DNA from 2 places in the Mesocryomonas lacus genome. Region 2 is predicted to be linked to the other one. Evidence: predicted binding sites of a transcription regulator. Region 2 holds the regulator's gene; the other holds the start of a gene.
The links. The regulator PhoB, encoded in region 2, activates phosphate uptake and scavenging genes when phosphate is short. The targets are predictions, from matches to a motif close to TGTCATNNANCTGTCAT.
Positions count from the first base shown of each region.

Region 1: phnC (phosphonate ABC transporter ATP-binding protein) is a predicted target of PhoB. The motif match lies at 2,872-2,888, and genes of this name have one in related genera.

Region 1 is NZ_JBUZWF020000003.1:373,414-380,769, forward strand. Features, by position in the region: gene phnE (phosphonate ABC transporter, permease protein PhnE) at 1-371, opposite strand, end outside; gene phnD (phosphonate ABC transporter substrate-binding protein) at 819-1,811, opposite strand; gene phnC (phosphonate ABC transporter ATP-binding protein) at 1,855-2,703, opposite strand; gene ACZLZQ_RS11585 (DapH/DapD/GlmU-related protein) at 2,930-3,547, opposite strand; gene phnL (phosphonate C-P lyase system protein PhnL) at 3,548-4,252, opposite strand; gene phnK (phosphonate C-P lyase system protein PhnK) at 4,254-5,033, opposite strand; gene ACZLZQ_RS11600 (endonuclease domain-containing protein) at 5,228-5,536, shown strand; gene ACZLZQ_RS11605 (alpha-D-ribose 1-methylphosphonate 5-phosphate C-P-lyase PhnJ) at 5,656-6,543, opposite strand; gene ACZLZQ_RS11610 (carbon-phosphorus lyase complex subunit) at 6,683-7,356, opposite strand, start outside.
Region 2 is NZ_JBUZWF020000003.1:723,706-731,061, reverse strand. Features, by position in the region: gene pstA (phosphate ABC transporter permease PstA) at 1-929, shown strand, start outside; gene pstB (phosphate ABC transporter ATP-binding protein PstB) at 947-1,756, shown strand; gene phoU (phosphate signaling complex protein PhoU) at 1,875-2,612, shown strand; gene phoB (phosphate regulon transcriptional regulator PhoB) at 2,623-3,393, shown strand; gene ACZLZQ_RS13130 (alpha/beta fold hydrolase) at 3,423-4,319, opposite strand; gene ACZLZQ_RS13125 (DUF3297 family protein) at 4,662-4,907, shown strand; gene ACZLZQ_RS13120 (Ig-like domain-containing protein) at 5,081-7,356, opposite strand, start outside.

The DNA.
Region 1 (7,356 bases), 350 kb from region 2:
AACGCGTCCATCAGCCGTCGGGTCGGCTGCAGGATGTACCAAGGCACCATGTTGTGGGCGCACAGGATCCCGAAGGGGATGGAGAGAAGCGTCGCCAGCACCGTGCCCCAGAGGGCGATCTGGATGGTGACGATCATCTCGCGGACGTAATAGTTCCAATCTTTGAAGTCCGGCGACAGGAAGCCGGAGGCGTATTGCGCCATGTTATCGGCATCGGTGAACAGATAGGTCCAGCGCCCCATCTCGGCCGGTCCCCAGCTCCAGACGAGCAAGGCAACGAGCGCGATCCAGATCACGTAGCCCCAGGCGGCCTCGGACCAGTTCCGCTCGATCATCGGCTTGGCGGGGGCGGTGTGGGCGGCGTCGGACATGGCGGTGGTTCCTGGCGGTGATGGCGAGGGGGCTTGCGTAAGTCAGGCGGACGCGACGAGCGGGAACTAGGTGCTTCGTCATCCCGGGCTTGACCCGGGATCCATTCCAAATCGCCGTCCCCGTCGAGGACGGTGGACATTCCCTTCCGCACCGGAGTGGGGTTGACGCGGAGAGGAATGGATCCCGGATCAAGTCCGGGATGACGATCTGAAAGGGTGGGCGACGTTCTGAAAAGTTGACGGACGTTCTCATGAGACGCGCCGTATCAGCGCGCAACGCACTATCTTCGCCTCGAAACGCCCCTCATCCCGCTGCCGCGACCTTCTCCCCGGAGGGGAGAAGAAGCAGCGTGGCCGTTGCGCCTGGCGGGACGTGGTGCGCGTCCCCTACGGCGGCAGCAGTGCACGCGGCCGTCGCCGGCCGCGTGCCGTTTCAAAAACCCAGCCTCAGCTTTGCGGGTTCTTGGCGATCTCGGCCTCGACCTTGGCCTTCTTAGCGGTCAGTTCGTCGATCTGCGCCTTCTTGGCGTCGGCGGCGAGCGTCGTGTCGGCTTCGATGCCGGCGATCTTCTTGGTGAACTCCATCACGCGGATCGGCAGCAGCTGGGCGTCGGTCGAAGCGCGGAACGGCGCCCACTGCAGGCCCTCGAGGGTCTTCTTCTCCGCGGTCGCATCGCCCTTCGAGCGCTCGGTGCCGTAGTCGAGGAAGAAGGTCTTCAGCTTCTCCTTGGTCTCAGCGGACAGGTCCTTGCGCCAGACGATCGGATCGGAGGCGATCAGCGGCGACTTCCAGATCACCTTGATCTTCTTGAAATCGTCCGGACGGTTCATCTCGATCTTGGCGAGGTTCTCGGTGTTGTTGGCGGCGGCGTCGACTTGCTTGTTGGCGACGGCCATCGCATTGGTCTCGTGGTTGGCGTTGGTGACGTTCTTGAAACAGTTCTTCGGGTCAATGCCCTTGGCCGCGAAGATGAAGGTCATCGGCACGAGGTAGCCCGAGGTCGAGTTCGGGTCGCCGATGCCAAAATTCATCGACTTGTCGCAGGTCAGGAGGTCGTCGACAGAGTTCAGCTTGCTGTCGGCCGGGGCGAGGATGAGACCGTAATAGCCGGCTTCGCCGTTCGCGGCGACGGTCTGCACGAAGACCTCGCCGTCGGAGCGGTCGACCGCCTCCATCGCGGCCTTGTTGCCGTACCAGGCGACCTGCACCTTGTTGAAGCGCATGCCCTCGATGACGCCGGCATAGTCGGAGGCGAAGAAGGGCTTGATCTCGAGGCCGGTCTCCTTGGCCATGTCGGCGAGGAAGGGCTCCCAGAGCGGGCGGAGGTTCGACTGGGACTCGGTCGAGATGATGCCGAAATTGATCGGCTCGGCGATCACCGGCGTTGCGAAGACGGCGGCCAGCGAGAGGGCGGCGAGGCCCTTGGCGAAGAGGTTCATCGAAAGCTCCTGGGTGGGTCGGGTTGGGTCTGCGTGGAAAGGGTCAGGCCGAGGCGAGCGCGCGCAAGGCCGCGGTGAGGTCCTGGGTCGGGCGCAGCTCGCGTGGCGGCTCGGCCGCATCGGGCAGGATCAGCTCTTCCGACGAGGTGCCGTAGAGCTCGCGCAGGAAATCGTTGGTCAGCGCCAGCGAGGGCCCGTCGAACACCACGATGCCGTCCCGGAGCGCGATGGTGCGCGGGCAGTAGCGGCGGGCGTATTCGACCTGGTGCAGCGAGACGACGGCGGTGATCTTGTCGGTCCGGTTGATGTCGGCGATCACGTCCATCACGCGGCGGGCGGAGGACGGGTCGAGCGAGGCGATCGGCTCGTCGGCAAGGAGGATCTTCGACTTCTGCACCAAGGTGCGGGCAATCGCGGCGCGCTGCTGCTGGCCACCGGAAAGGGTGGAGGCGCGCTGCCAGGCGACTTCCGGAATGCCGACGCGCCCGAGGGCATCGCGGGCGAGAAGCTTTTCCGCCTTGCTGAACAGGCCGAGCGTGCCCCGCCAGCGCGGAATGCGGCCGAGCAGGCCGGTGAGGACGTTGGTCAGCACGGGCAGGCGGCCGACGAGGTTGAACTGCTGGAAGATCACGCCGATCTCTCGTCGCATTTCCCGCGCCTTGGGATCGAGCTTGCCGCCTTGCTGCAGCGTGCGGCCGAGGATCTCGATCTTGCCGCCGTCGCTGTCGCAAAATTCCAGCCCGGCGATGATCCGCATCAAGGTCGACTTGCCGGAGCCGGAGGCGCCGATCAGCGCCACCATCTCGCCGGCTGAGATTTCGATATCGATGCTCTTCAGCGCCTGCTTCTTGCCGAAGCGCTTGGAGAGTGTGCTGACGCGGATCGCGTTCATGCGGTGTCCCTTTTGCGAAAACCAGGCCGGACTGCGCTCCCGTCACGGGTGACGAACCGGTCGGAAACGCCGTCCGAATTCATCCGCTGTCTGGCCGTTTCGCCGGTCTCTTCCGGCTGTCTTGCCGCTAGGCCTAGCCTCCTTCGATGTACTGCGCGTGACGCCAGGGTGACCGTTCAGTGACGCCCGAAAGCCCTGCGCCGCAAGGGTTCCAGGCCCTTCTGAATCAGTGCTCGTGGCGGTTGAGAAAGGCTTCGGCGCCAAGGGTCCGGAAATCGTCGAGACAGGTCCGAAGACGGTCGTGCGGCCAGTCCCACCAGGCGAGCTTGTCCATGCGTTCGCCGGTGCCCGGGGCGAAGCGATCGCGAATTTTCTTCGCCGGAACGCCGCCGACGATGGTGTAGGGCGCGACGTCTTTCGACACGACGGCCCCGGCGCCGACCACCGCGCCATTGCCGATGGAAACGCCCGGCAGAACCGTGACGCCGTGCCCGATCCAGACGTCGTGGCCGATGGTCACGCGGCGGGCTCGGCGGGCGGCGAAGAACGGCAATTCCTCCTCGGCGTCGTCGAAATAGTCGTTCGCGCGGTAGGTGAAATGGTGCAAGGTCGCGCGCTCGACCGGATGGTTGGTGGCGTTCAGACGGGCGCTCGCGGCGATGTTGACGAACTTGCCGATCGTGGTGCCCCAGACCCCGCAGTCGCGCATCATGTAGGAATAGTCGCCGATCTCGGACTCGGCGACGCGGCAGCGTTCGTCGACCTCGACATAGCGGCCGAGGCGCGTGGTCTCGACGATGGCGGTCTCGTGGATCAGCGGGACGTGTTCGGAGAGGCGGGGCATTCAGGCGGCCTTTCGGGCGGAGAAACCGGTGACGTCGATGACCCGCGTCGCCACCCGAGCCCGCACCACCTCGTCGTGGAAGATGCCGAGGATGGCGGTGCCGAGGCCGAGTTTCTCCTCGATCATCGCCGCCACCGTGTCGCGGTTGACGCCGTCGAGCGAGGCGGTGGGCTCGTCGAGGAGGAGGATCGGATGGTCGGTGATGAAGCCGCGGGCGATGTTCACCCGCTGCTTCTCGCCGCCCGAGAAAGTCGCCGGCGGCAGGTCGAAGAGGGCCCGGGGGAGGTTCAACCGGCGAAGCAGGTCGGCCGCGCGGGTGCGGGCCTCTTCCGCGTTGACGCCGCGCGCAAACAGCGGCTCGGCGACGACGTCGACGGCCGGCACCCGCGGCACGGCGCGCAGGAACTGGCTGACATAGCCGATGCGCTCGCGCCGCAGCCGCATCACGAGGCGCGGGTCGCCGGCGGCAAGGTCTTCGCCCGCCTCGCCGACGAGGATGCGACCGGCGTCGACGGCATAATTGCCGTAGACCATGCGCAGGATCGACGACTTGCCGACCCCGGACGGCCCGCCGAGCACCGCGCATTCGCCGGGTGCAAGCTGGAAGGAGACGTTCTCCACCACCGGCAAGCGGATGCCGCCGCGCAAGTGCACGGTGAAGGATTTCGCGACGTTCTCGACGACGAGAATAGGCTGAGCGGACATTCTAGCTCTCCGGGATCGAGGCGACGAGCAGCTGGGTATAGGGATGCTGCGGGTCGTCGAGGACGCGGTCGGTGAGGCCGGTCTCGATGACGTGGCCGTCCTTCATCACGATCATCCGCTGCGACAGCAGGCGGGCGACCGCGAGGTCGTGCGTGACGATCACCACCGACAGGCCGAGCTCTAAGACCAGCTGGCGAAGAAGATCCAGGAGGCGCGCCTGGACCGAGACGTCGAGGCCACCCGTCGGCTCGTCCATGAACACGAGGCGGGGGCGGGTGACGAGGTTGCGGGCGATCTGCAGCCGCTGGCGCATGCCGCCGGAGAAGGCGACCGGCTGGTCGTCGATCCGGTCGCCGGCGATTTCGACGCGGCCGAGCCAGTCCGTCGCCGTCGCGCGGATGTTGCCGTAGTGCCGCTCGCCGACCGCCATCAACCGCTCGCCGACATTAGCGCCGGCCGAGACGCGCATCCGCAGGCCATCCGCCGGGTTCTGGTGGACAAAACCCCAATCGGTGCGGGCAAGGAATCGCCGCTCGGCCTCGCTGAGGTCCTCGAGGTCCCGCGTCTCGCCGTCGCGCATGCGGTAGAGCACTTCGCCCGAGGTGCGCGGCAGGCGGGCGGAGATACAGTTGAGCAGCGTGGTCTTGCCCGACCCGCTCTCGCCGACGATCGCCAGCACCTCGCCGGGATGGACCTGGAACGAGACGTCCTCGCAGCCGATCCTGCCGCCATAGCGCTTGGTGACGCCGCGGACGTCGAGGATGGGGGTGTCGTCGCTCATACGGAACTCCTTCGCGGCGCTGAAGACACCGCCGATCTCCCCCCTTGAGGGGGAGATGCCGGCAGGCAGAGGGGGGTGATCGCAGCGGGAACCTGTGTAAGCTCGGTGCCGGACCCACGGGCAGGGCGAGGGACATGGCGCATCATCTCGTTCCGACGAAGCACCGTGCCCATGCCAAGACGATGCGCCACGCCATGACCGAGGCCGAACTGCGCTTCTGGACGGCCGTCCGCGCCCATCGCCTGATGAACCTCGGCTTTCGCCGACAGGTGCCGATCGCGGGCCATATCGTCGATTTCGCTTGTCCCGCGCATCGCCTCATCGTGGAAATCGACGGCGTGCAGCATGGAGGGGAGGCCATTGTGGTGCGCGACGCCGCGCGCACGGCGAGGTTCGAGATGGCCAGCTGGACGGTTGTTCGGTTCTGGAACGACGACGTCCTGCAGGATATCGAGGGAGTCTGCCGGCACATCCTGGCAGTGATCGAGGCGGAGGATCGGTGAAGATGTAACCCAACCCGTCGGCGGGGATGCGGCACTCACCCCCCTCTGCCCTGCCGGACATCTCCCCCTCAAGGGGGGAGATCGGCGGTTGCGGGCGCCGGGCTTTACCGATCCGGCCCTCATTCCGCCGCCTCCTCGTAGCCCTTCGGCCCGCCGTCGCCGACGTGCCCCTCGGCCCGGCGCGTCTCGCAATGGTCGGTATCGGAGCAGACGAACATGCGCCCGCCGCGGTCGTCGGTGATGACCTCGTCGAGATAGGCGCCGGTGCCGCCGCAGAGCGCGCAGGGTTTGGCAAAATGCTGGATCTCGAAAGGGTGGTCCTCGAAGTCGAGGCTGACGACGTCGGTGAAGGGCGGCAGAGCGTAGATCCGCTTCTCGCGGCCGGCGCCGAAGAGCTGCAGGGCGGCTGAGCGGTGGAGCTTCGGGTTGTCGAATTTTGGGATCGGCGAGGGGTCCATGACGTAGCGGTCCTCGACCTTGACGGGGTAGGCGTAGGTGGTGGCGATGTGACCGTGCCGGGCGATGTCCTCGTAGAGCTTGACGTGCATCAGGCCGTATTCCTCAAGGGCGTGCATCACCCGCGTCTCGGTCTCGCGCGGCTCGAGGAAGCGCAGCGGCTCGGGGATCGGCACCTGGTAGACGAGTGTCTGGTTCTCCGTCAGCGCGGTCTCGGGGACACGGTGCCGGGTCTGGATGATCGTCGCCTCCGCGGTCTTCGTCGTGGTGGCGACGCCCGCGGTCTTCTGGAAGAAGGCGCGGATCGAGACGGCATTGGTGGTGTCGTCGGCGCCCTGGTCGATGACCTTCAGGACGTCGTCCGGCCCGAGGATTGCCGCCGTCACCTGCACGCCGCCGGTGCCCCAGCCATAGGGCATCGGCATCTCGCGGCTGGCGAACGGCACCTGGTAGCCGGGAATGGCGATCGCCTTCAGGATCGCCCGGCGGATCATCCGCTTCGTCTGCTCGTCGAGATAGGCAAAGTTGTAGACGGGAAGGGCTGCGGTCATGATGCCGGACCTTGCTGGGAGGCGTCGGGGAGGAAGCGGGAATGAGCGGCTGGATCGTGCTCGGCGAGCTGACGGTGATCCTGATCGGCCTTGCCGCCGCCTGGTATTTCTTGCGGCGCGGCGGGCACTAAAGCGGGCCTCATTCCGCCGCGTCCTTCAGCTCGACCACCGACGCCGTGTGCTCGGCGCGCAGGCGGCGGACGAGGTCGAGTTCGGCTTGGAAGTCGACGTAGTGCGGCAGCTTCAGGTGCTCGACGAAGCCGGTGGCGGCGACGTTGTCGGAATGGGCGATGACGAACTCCTCGTCCTGCGCCACAGCGACGCGCTCCTCGCCGAACTCGTCGGCCCTCAGCGCGCGGTCGACGAGGCTCATCGCCATCGCCTTGCGCTCGGACTGGCCGAACACCAGGCCGTAGCCGCGCGTGAACTGCGGCGGCTCCTGGGCCGAGCCGGAGAACTGGTTGACCATCTGGCATTCGGTGAGTCGGACGCGGCCGATGGTGACGGGAAAGCCGAGCTCGGGCATCTCGACCTCGACGTCGACGAGGCCGATGCGGATCTCGCCGACGAAGGGGTGGGTGCGGGCAAAGCCACGCTGGGTGGAATAGGCGAGCGAGAGGAGAAATCCCTCGTCGCCGCGGGCGAGTGCCTGCAGCCGGAGGTCGCGGCCGGCGGGAAAAGAGAGGGGCTCGCGGGTGAGGTCGCCGGGCTCGGCGTCTTCAGTCGTGCGAAGACCAACGGTGTCGTTCTCGTGCTCGCCGGCGCCAGCGTCGGGACTGACATTGGTCGCGGGCGCGTCGGCGCGTCGGTCCG
Region 2 (7,356 bases):
GCATCCAGCTGCGCAACGAGGTGATGAACGACCTCACGATCATCGGCCAGACCCGCGATCTCTGGGTGTTCGCGGACTCGAAGGTCGACAGCTCGGTCAAGGGCCAGTTCGACAACACCGTCGAGGAAAGCCGGCGGCCGATCAACGACCGCCAGCTCGGCTGGATCAAGCAGCTCGAGGAAGCCGGCCAGCTGGAGCAGCGCTTCAACTGGGGCCTGTTCACCTTCGGCGGCTCGAGCCGCGCTGAAACCTCGGGCGTCGGCGTCGCGCTGATCGGCTCGGCCTACATGATGCTGATCGTTCTCGCTCTGGCGCTGCCGATCGGCGTCGCCGCCTCGATCTATCTCGAGGAATTCGCCCCGAAGAACCGCCTGACCGACCTTATCGAGGTCAACATCAACAACCTCGCGGCGGTGCCCTCGATCGTCTACGGTCTGCTCGGTCTTGCGGTCTTCATCAACTATTTCGGCATGCCCCGCTCGGCCGCGCTGGTCGGCGGCCTCGTGCTCAGCCTGATGACCTTGCCGACGATCATCATCGCCACGCGGGCAGCCCTCAAGGCGGTGCCGCCCTCGATCCGCGCCGCGGCCCTCGGCCTTGGCGCCTCCAAGATGCAGATGGTGTTCCAGCACGTCCTGCCGCTGGCCGCTCCCGGCATCCTGACCGGCACGATCATCGGCCTGGCGCACGCCCTCGGCGAGACCGCGCCGCTGCTCCTCATCGGCATGGTGGCCTTCGTCGCCGATGTGCCGTCCTCGCCGCTGGCAGCCTCGACCGCCTTGCCCGTGCAAATCTACATGTGGGCGAACGAGGCGGAACGTGCTTTCGTGGAACGCACGTCCGGCGCCATCATGATCCTGCTTCTTTTCCTGGCTGCAATGAACCTTGCAGCCGTCATCCTTCGGCGGCGCTTCGAGCGTCGCTGGTAGAACGGTGGACAGAAATGATGGAAAATATCCAAGCGACACTCAATAAAGGTCCCGCCGTGCATTCAAACCGTCCGATCAAGATGAAGGGCGAGAACGTCACCGTCCATTACGGTGGCAAGCAGGCGCTGCATGGCGTCAGCCTCGACGTCCAGGATCGCCAGGTCACCGCGCTGATCGGCCCGTCGGGCTGCGGCAAGTCGACCTTCCTGCGCTGCCTCAACCGGATGAACGACACCATCGACCACTGCAAGGTCGGCGGTCTCATCACCCTCGACGGCGAGAACGTCTACAACCCCGCCATCGACGTCGTCGAGCTCCGGGCCCGCGTCGGCATGGTGTTCCAGAAGCCTAACCCGTTCCCGAAGTCGATCTTCGAGAACGTCTCCTACGGCCCGCGCATCCATGGCCTCGCCAAGTCGAAGACCGATCTGGAAGAGATCGTCGTCACCAGCCTGCGCCGCGCCGGCCTCTATGAAGAGGTCAAGGACCGGCTCGACGAGGCCGGCACCGGCCTCTCCGGCGGCCAGCAGCAGCGCCTCTGCATCGCCCGCGCGATCGCCGTGTCGCCCGAGGTCATCCTGATGGACGAGCCCTGCTCGGCCCTCGACCCGATCGCCACCGCCAAGGTGGAGGAGCTGATCGACGAGCTGAAGCAGAACTACACGATCGTCATCGTCACCCATTCGATGCAGCAGGCGGCCCGCGTCAGCCAGGTCACCGCCATGTTCCATCTCGGCAACATCGCCGAGGTCGGCCCGACCGAGAAGATGTTCCAGAACCCGGACGACAAGCGCACGCAGGACTACATCACCGGCCGCTTCGGCTGAACCAGCCGGCCGCGCCCCAAGACGGGCGCGGCCGGCGTATCCAATGATCCGCATCGCCGGCCGCGACCCGAGAGTCCCGCGACGGCGGCTGCGCCCAACGAGAACAGGGAGACGAACCATGGACGAGCACATCGTCACGTCCTACGACGAGGAACTGAAGTTCATCGTCCGGCGCATTTCCGAGATGGGCGGCCAGGCGGAACGCATGGTCGAGCGCTCGGTCGCCGCGCTCATCAACAGCGACTGGGGCCTGGCCCAGTCGGTTGTCGCGGATGACCTGATGCTCGACGCCGCCCAGCGCGAGCTCGACGAACGCGCCATCATGACCATCGCCAAGCGTCAGCCAATGGCGCAGGACCTGCGCGAGATCGTCGGCGCGATCCGCATCTCCAGCGACCTCGAGCGCATCGGCGACCTCGGCAAGAACATCGCCAAGCGCGTCATCGCCGTGCACGAGCACCAGCAGCCGATCAAGCTGGTGCGTGGCATCGAGCATCTCTCCGAGCTCGCCATCGAGCAGCTGAAGGAAGTGCTTGACGCCTATGCCAGCCGCGACCACGTGCGCGCGCAGGCTATCCGCGAGGCGGATGAAGAGATCGACGCGATGTACACGTCGATCTTCCGCGAGTTGCTGACCTACATGATGGAAGATCCGCGCAACATCACCGCCTGCACGCATCTCCTCTTCAGCGCCAAGAACATCGAGCGCATCGGCGACCACGCCACCAACATTGCCGAGACCATCTACTACATCAAGACCGGTGAGCAGATGGAATCCGAGCGACCGAAGAGTGACACCACCCCGTCGATGACCGTCGGCGTGAAGGATTCCGGCCCGTCGACCGGAAACATGTAGGAACAGGCAGATGAACGCGCGCATCGTCGTCGTCGAGGACGAGGAGGCCCTGGGCGTCCTCCTCCGCTACAATCTCGAAGCCGAGGGCTACACCGTCGAGGTCATCGACAATGGAGACGAGGCCGATCTTCGGCTGAAGGAGCAGACGCCCGACCTCATCATCCTCGATTGGATGCTGCCTGGCATTTCCGGCGTCGAGATCTGCCGTCGGGTACGCGGCCGGCCGGCGACGGAACGGCTGCCGATCCTGATGCTCACCGCCCGCGGCGAGGAGAAGCAGCGGATCCAGGGACTGACGACGGGCGCCGACGACTACCTCGTCAAGCCCTTCTCGATGGCCGAGCTGATGGCCCGGGTGCGGAGCCTGCTCTGGCGCTCCAACCCGCAGAAGCTGTCCGACCATCTGACCGCCGGCGACATCAAGCTCGACCGCGCCAACCATCGCGCCTACCGCAACGGCCGCGAGCTGAAGCTCGGACCGACCGAGTTCAAGCTGCTGCAGTTCTTCATGATCTCGCCCGGCCGGGTGTTCTCGCGCGAGCAGCTGCTCGACGGCGTCTGGGGCCGCGACATCTATGTCGACGAGCGCACCGTCGACGTCCACATCGGCCGCCTGCGCAAGGCCATCAACCGCGGCCGCCAGCGCGACCCCGTCCGCACCGTCCGCGGCGCCGGCTACTCCTTCGACGAGCATTTCGCCGCCGTGGTGCCGACGTTGCAGCGTAGCGCCGACGACGAGGGCAAGATGGCGCTGGCCGAGCGTCAGGCAAGCGAGGGCTGACGCCGCAGTTTTAGGGAACGCAGCTCCGCTCACCCTCCGCCGCGAACCGCCGGACCAGCCTTGCCCGGTGACGGGTCCTTGAAATCCTGCAGGACCGTGCCGGCCTCGTCGGCCTGCAGGCTCGCGGCGCTGCCGGGGGCGTCGACGAAGGCGAGCACTGCCTCGGCGTAGCCGACCGGGTCCTCCAGCGGGGCGGAGTGTCCAACATTCGGGAGCAGCAGGAAGTGCGCGCCGGGAATGGCATTGGCGATCATCTCGGTATGCTCTCGGCTGATCGCCTCGTCGTGGTCGCCGATGACGATCATCGTCGGCACGGTGATCGAGGCCAGCTGCGCCAGCGTGAAGTTCGGCTCGTTCGCCCAGAGCGCGAAGATTTCGTCGTCGATGTTGTCGTAATGGCCGAGCGCCGGCAGCGCCTTGCCTTCCGCGATCGCCTTGCGGTTGGCGAGGGCGCCGTCGGGCGTCACGTTGGCGGCCTGGATGAACATCCCCGACAGCCGGTCGGGGTGGTGGATGGCGATGTCGAGGCCGATGATGCCGCCATCGCTCCAGCCGACCAGCGATACTTTCGGCAGCTTCAGGAGATCGAGGAGCTTTAGGTAGTCGCGCGCCATCAGGTGATAGGTGATCGGCTTCTTGTCGCGCGTCGAGCGGCCCTGCCCGCGGCTGTCGGCGACGATAACGAGGTGATGCGCCGAGAGCGTCGCGATCTGCTGCCGCCAGACGTCTCCGCTGGCAAGGCCTCCGGGGATCAGCAGGATCGGCGGCCCCTTGCCGTAGATCTGGTAGAACATCGAGATGCCGTCGACATGCGCAAAGCCTGAATCGCGTGGTTTGACGAGCTTCAGCCGCGCTTCGGCTGTCTGGACCCCACCCACGCTCATCGCCAGTGCCAAGGCGCAGAGCAATCCGACGATCCGTTTCATGGGCGGCTCCATGTCCAAATTTTCCCAATCCTGAGCGCTTGCGCGTTGCAGCACAAGCATTGGAAGCGTCGAAAGATCCGGCTTTCCGTGCCTCCGGCTCGGCGCTGCAGGGTCTTCAGGCAGGCGGACACTCTCCCGTCAAGCACGACTGCGTGAGCGGCTGCCGGGAGCGCGCCAGGGCATGGAGCGCCGAGGCGTATTGCAACAAGTGTTGGCGAAACCCCGCCAAGCTTGTATCTCCGGCGCAACGCATCAAAAGATGAGACGCTGGACATGACCGACACACCCAAGGCCGAGACCTCCGAGACGCCAGCCACCGAGACGGCCGAGCAGGCGGCACCGATGGCCGACATCGCCTTGCCCGACCGCCTTGCGGCCGATCCGTCGAGCCCGTTCCACAATCCTGAACTGCTGGCGATGGGGATCGGCGTCCGGTTCAAGGGCGTCGAGAAGACCAATGTCGAGGAATACTGCGTCAGCGAAGGCTGGATCCGCGTTCCCGCCGGCAATGCGAAGGACCGCCGCGGCAATCCGATGACGCTGAAGCTGAAGGGCCCGGTCGAGGTCTATCTGCGCGGCGAGGACTGAGGGCGCCGGCAAGGCGCTTTCCATCTTGGACTGCCGCACTTTGGGGCGCGGCAATCCGTCGAATGCGGTCCGACAGAGCACCGTGCGTCCCTGAGGGACACACGGTGCTCTGTCTTTTTTGTACTGACAGCATTTTTCCTTAATTGGGTAAGTCCAACCACTTGCGGGATGCTCTAGAAGCGGAGCGCGTTGTAGAGGTCGACAATGCCCTCGCCGATATCGGCAAGCTCGGCTCTCAGCTGCTGCGAGAACAGGGCGGCGCCCGCCGTCGTAGCCTCATCGCCCCGGAGGTTCTCCGTCACCGCCCCGCTGCGCACGTCGATGGTGATGACGCTCTGCGACACGGCCCCGTTCTCGTCCACCGCCTGGACTTTCAACGCGATCGTCTCGAGGCCCGCCGGTGGGTAGCCGAAGACGACGCCCCCGTTCTCAGACGACAGCCAGGCCGGCAGCGCGCGCCCGTCCGCCAGCGTCACCCGCGTTTCATGTCCGATCCGCGCGCCTTCGCGCGTCTCGCTTGCGGCCACCATCACGTAGAGGACGCCCTCGTTGATCGTGGTGTCGACGACGAAGGAGGTGCCGTCCCGTTGCGACAGCAGCTGCCCGATATCGGACCCGCCGAGAAAAGGCGCTGCGCTGAAGCTGTCGAGGCGGCCTCCTGTCTCGCTCCAGTCCGTCTGGGCCCGCACCGTGCGGGCGATCAGCTCGTCCGCCGGCATCCCGGCAAGGCCGTTGAGGTCCTGCATCGCGTCGATCGCGTTGTCGAGCGAGCGCTGCCCGACAGGCCCCGCATCGATGCTGCCAAGGCTGCCGACCGCCACCAGCACCTCGCCGTCGGCATCGACCGAGCGAACCGGCCGACCGATCGTCCTCAATGAAGCGTTCGCGTCCGGTCCGGGCGCGGGGACGTCGATATCGACCGTCACCGGTTCGGTGCGGCCAGGGCGAACGCCGATGGTCGCGCTGCCGGTGACCGTCGCCGTGCCATCGCTGACCGAGAAGCTGAAACTGTCGGAACCGGTATAGGCAGGCGTCGGCACGTAGCTGTAGCGGCCGTCCGGCGAAAGCGTCAGCGTGCCGTTCCGCGGCGCCTGCGTGACGGTGTAGACGAGCGGATCGCCATCGGGATCGAACCCGCCGAGCGTTCCGGTAGTCGGGCCGCCCGCCACCGCGTCGATGCGCAGCGGCGGCAGCATTGGCGCATCGTTGATAGCGGCCACTGCCCCGCCGACGCTGCCGGTGCTGGCAAGGCCGGCTGCGTTGCGGACGGTATAGCTGAAGCCCGCGGGACCGTTGTAGTTCGGCGACGGTGTGAAGCTCAGCGTTCCGTCCGGGTTCAGGGCGACCATGCCCGACGCGATCCGGACCGGCGCGCCGACCGCAATCGGCCGGCCGTCGATCTCGGTGACCGTCAGCCCGGTACCGTCGGGGTCGCGGTCGTTGCCGGTCACGTCAAGCGTCACGGTGCCGTCCTCCGGCACGGTGAAGCTGTCGGCGCCGGTCACCGGCAGGTCCGGCACGTCGGCGACCGAGACGCTGAACGTCTCGATCCGCGTCCCGCCCCGCCCGTCGGAGACCGCGACGGCAAAGCTGTCGCCGCCGTTGAAGTCGGCCGCCGGCGTGTAGGTGAAGGTCCCGTCGGCGTTGACGACGACGCTGCCGTGCGCCGGCGCCGCGGCAAGGGTGAACGTCACCGGATCGCCATCAACGTCGCGTGCCAGGATGGCACCGCTCAGCGGCCGGTCCTCGATCGCCGACAGGCGGGTCGGCGAGGTCACGACCGGTGCATCGTTTACCGCCGCGACCGATACGGTGACGGTGTAGACGACGGCCGTCGTCCCGTCGCTGACCGAATAGGTGAAGCTGTCGGAGCCGTCGAAGTCGGCGTTCGGCGTATAGGTGTAGCTACCATCGGCGCGCACCACCGCACGGCCGTTCGCCGCATCGGCCGCGAGCGCATAGGTCAGCGGCGCGCCTTCGGCGTCCACGGCCACCGGCAGCCGGCCGGTCAGCGGCTCGTCCTCGCGGGTCGCCGCCGAGACGTCGCTGCCCACCGGCGCCTCGTTCGGCCGGGTGACATCGACGACGACCCGCACGGTCGCGGTGCCCCCTTGGCCGTCGTCTAGGGCGACCTCGAAGCGAGCCTGTCCGGAAAAGTTCGGCGCCGGGGTAAAGCTGAAGCGCCCGTCGGGGTCGAGACGGACGGTTCCGCCGGGCGGCTGGGCGACCAGCCTGTAGGTCAGCCCATCGCCGTCGACGTCCCGGCCAAGGATCGCGCCAGACACCGGTTGCCCGACCTTGGTCGTCAGGCTGACATCGCTCGCCGTCGGCAGGTCGTTGCGGGCGTCGAGCAGAATGTCGGCGACGGAACTTGCCGATTGCGCACCGCCGGCGCCGGCATTGCCGCCATCGTTCGTCGTCATCGTCAGCCGCACCGTTCCCGTCGCGT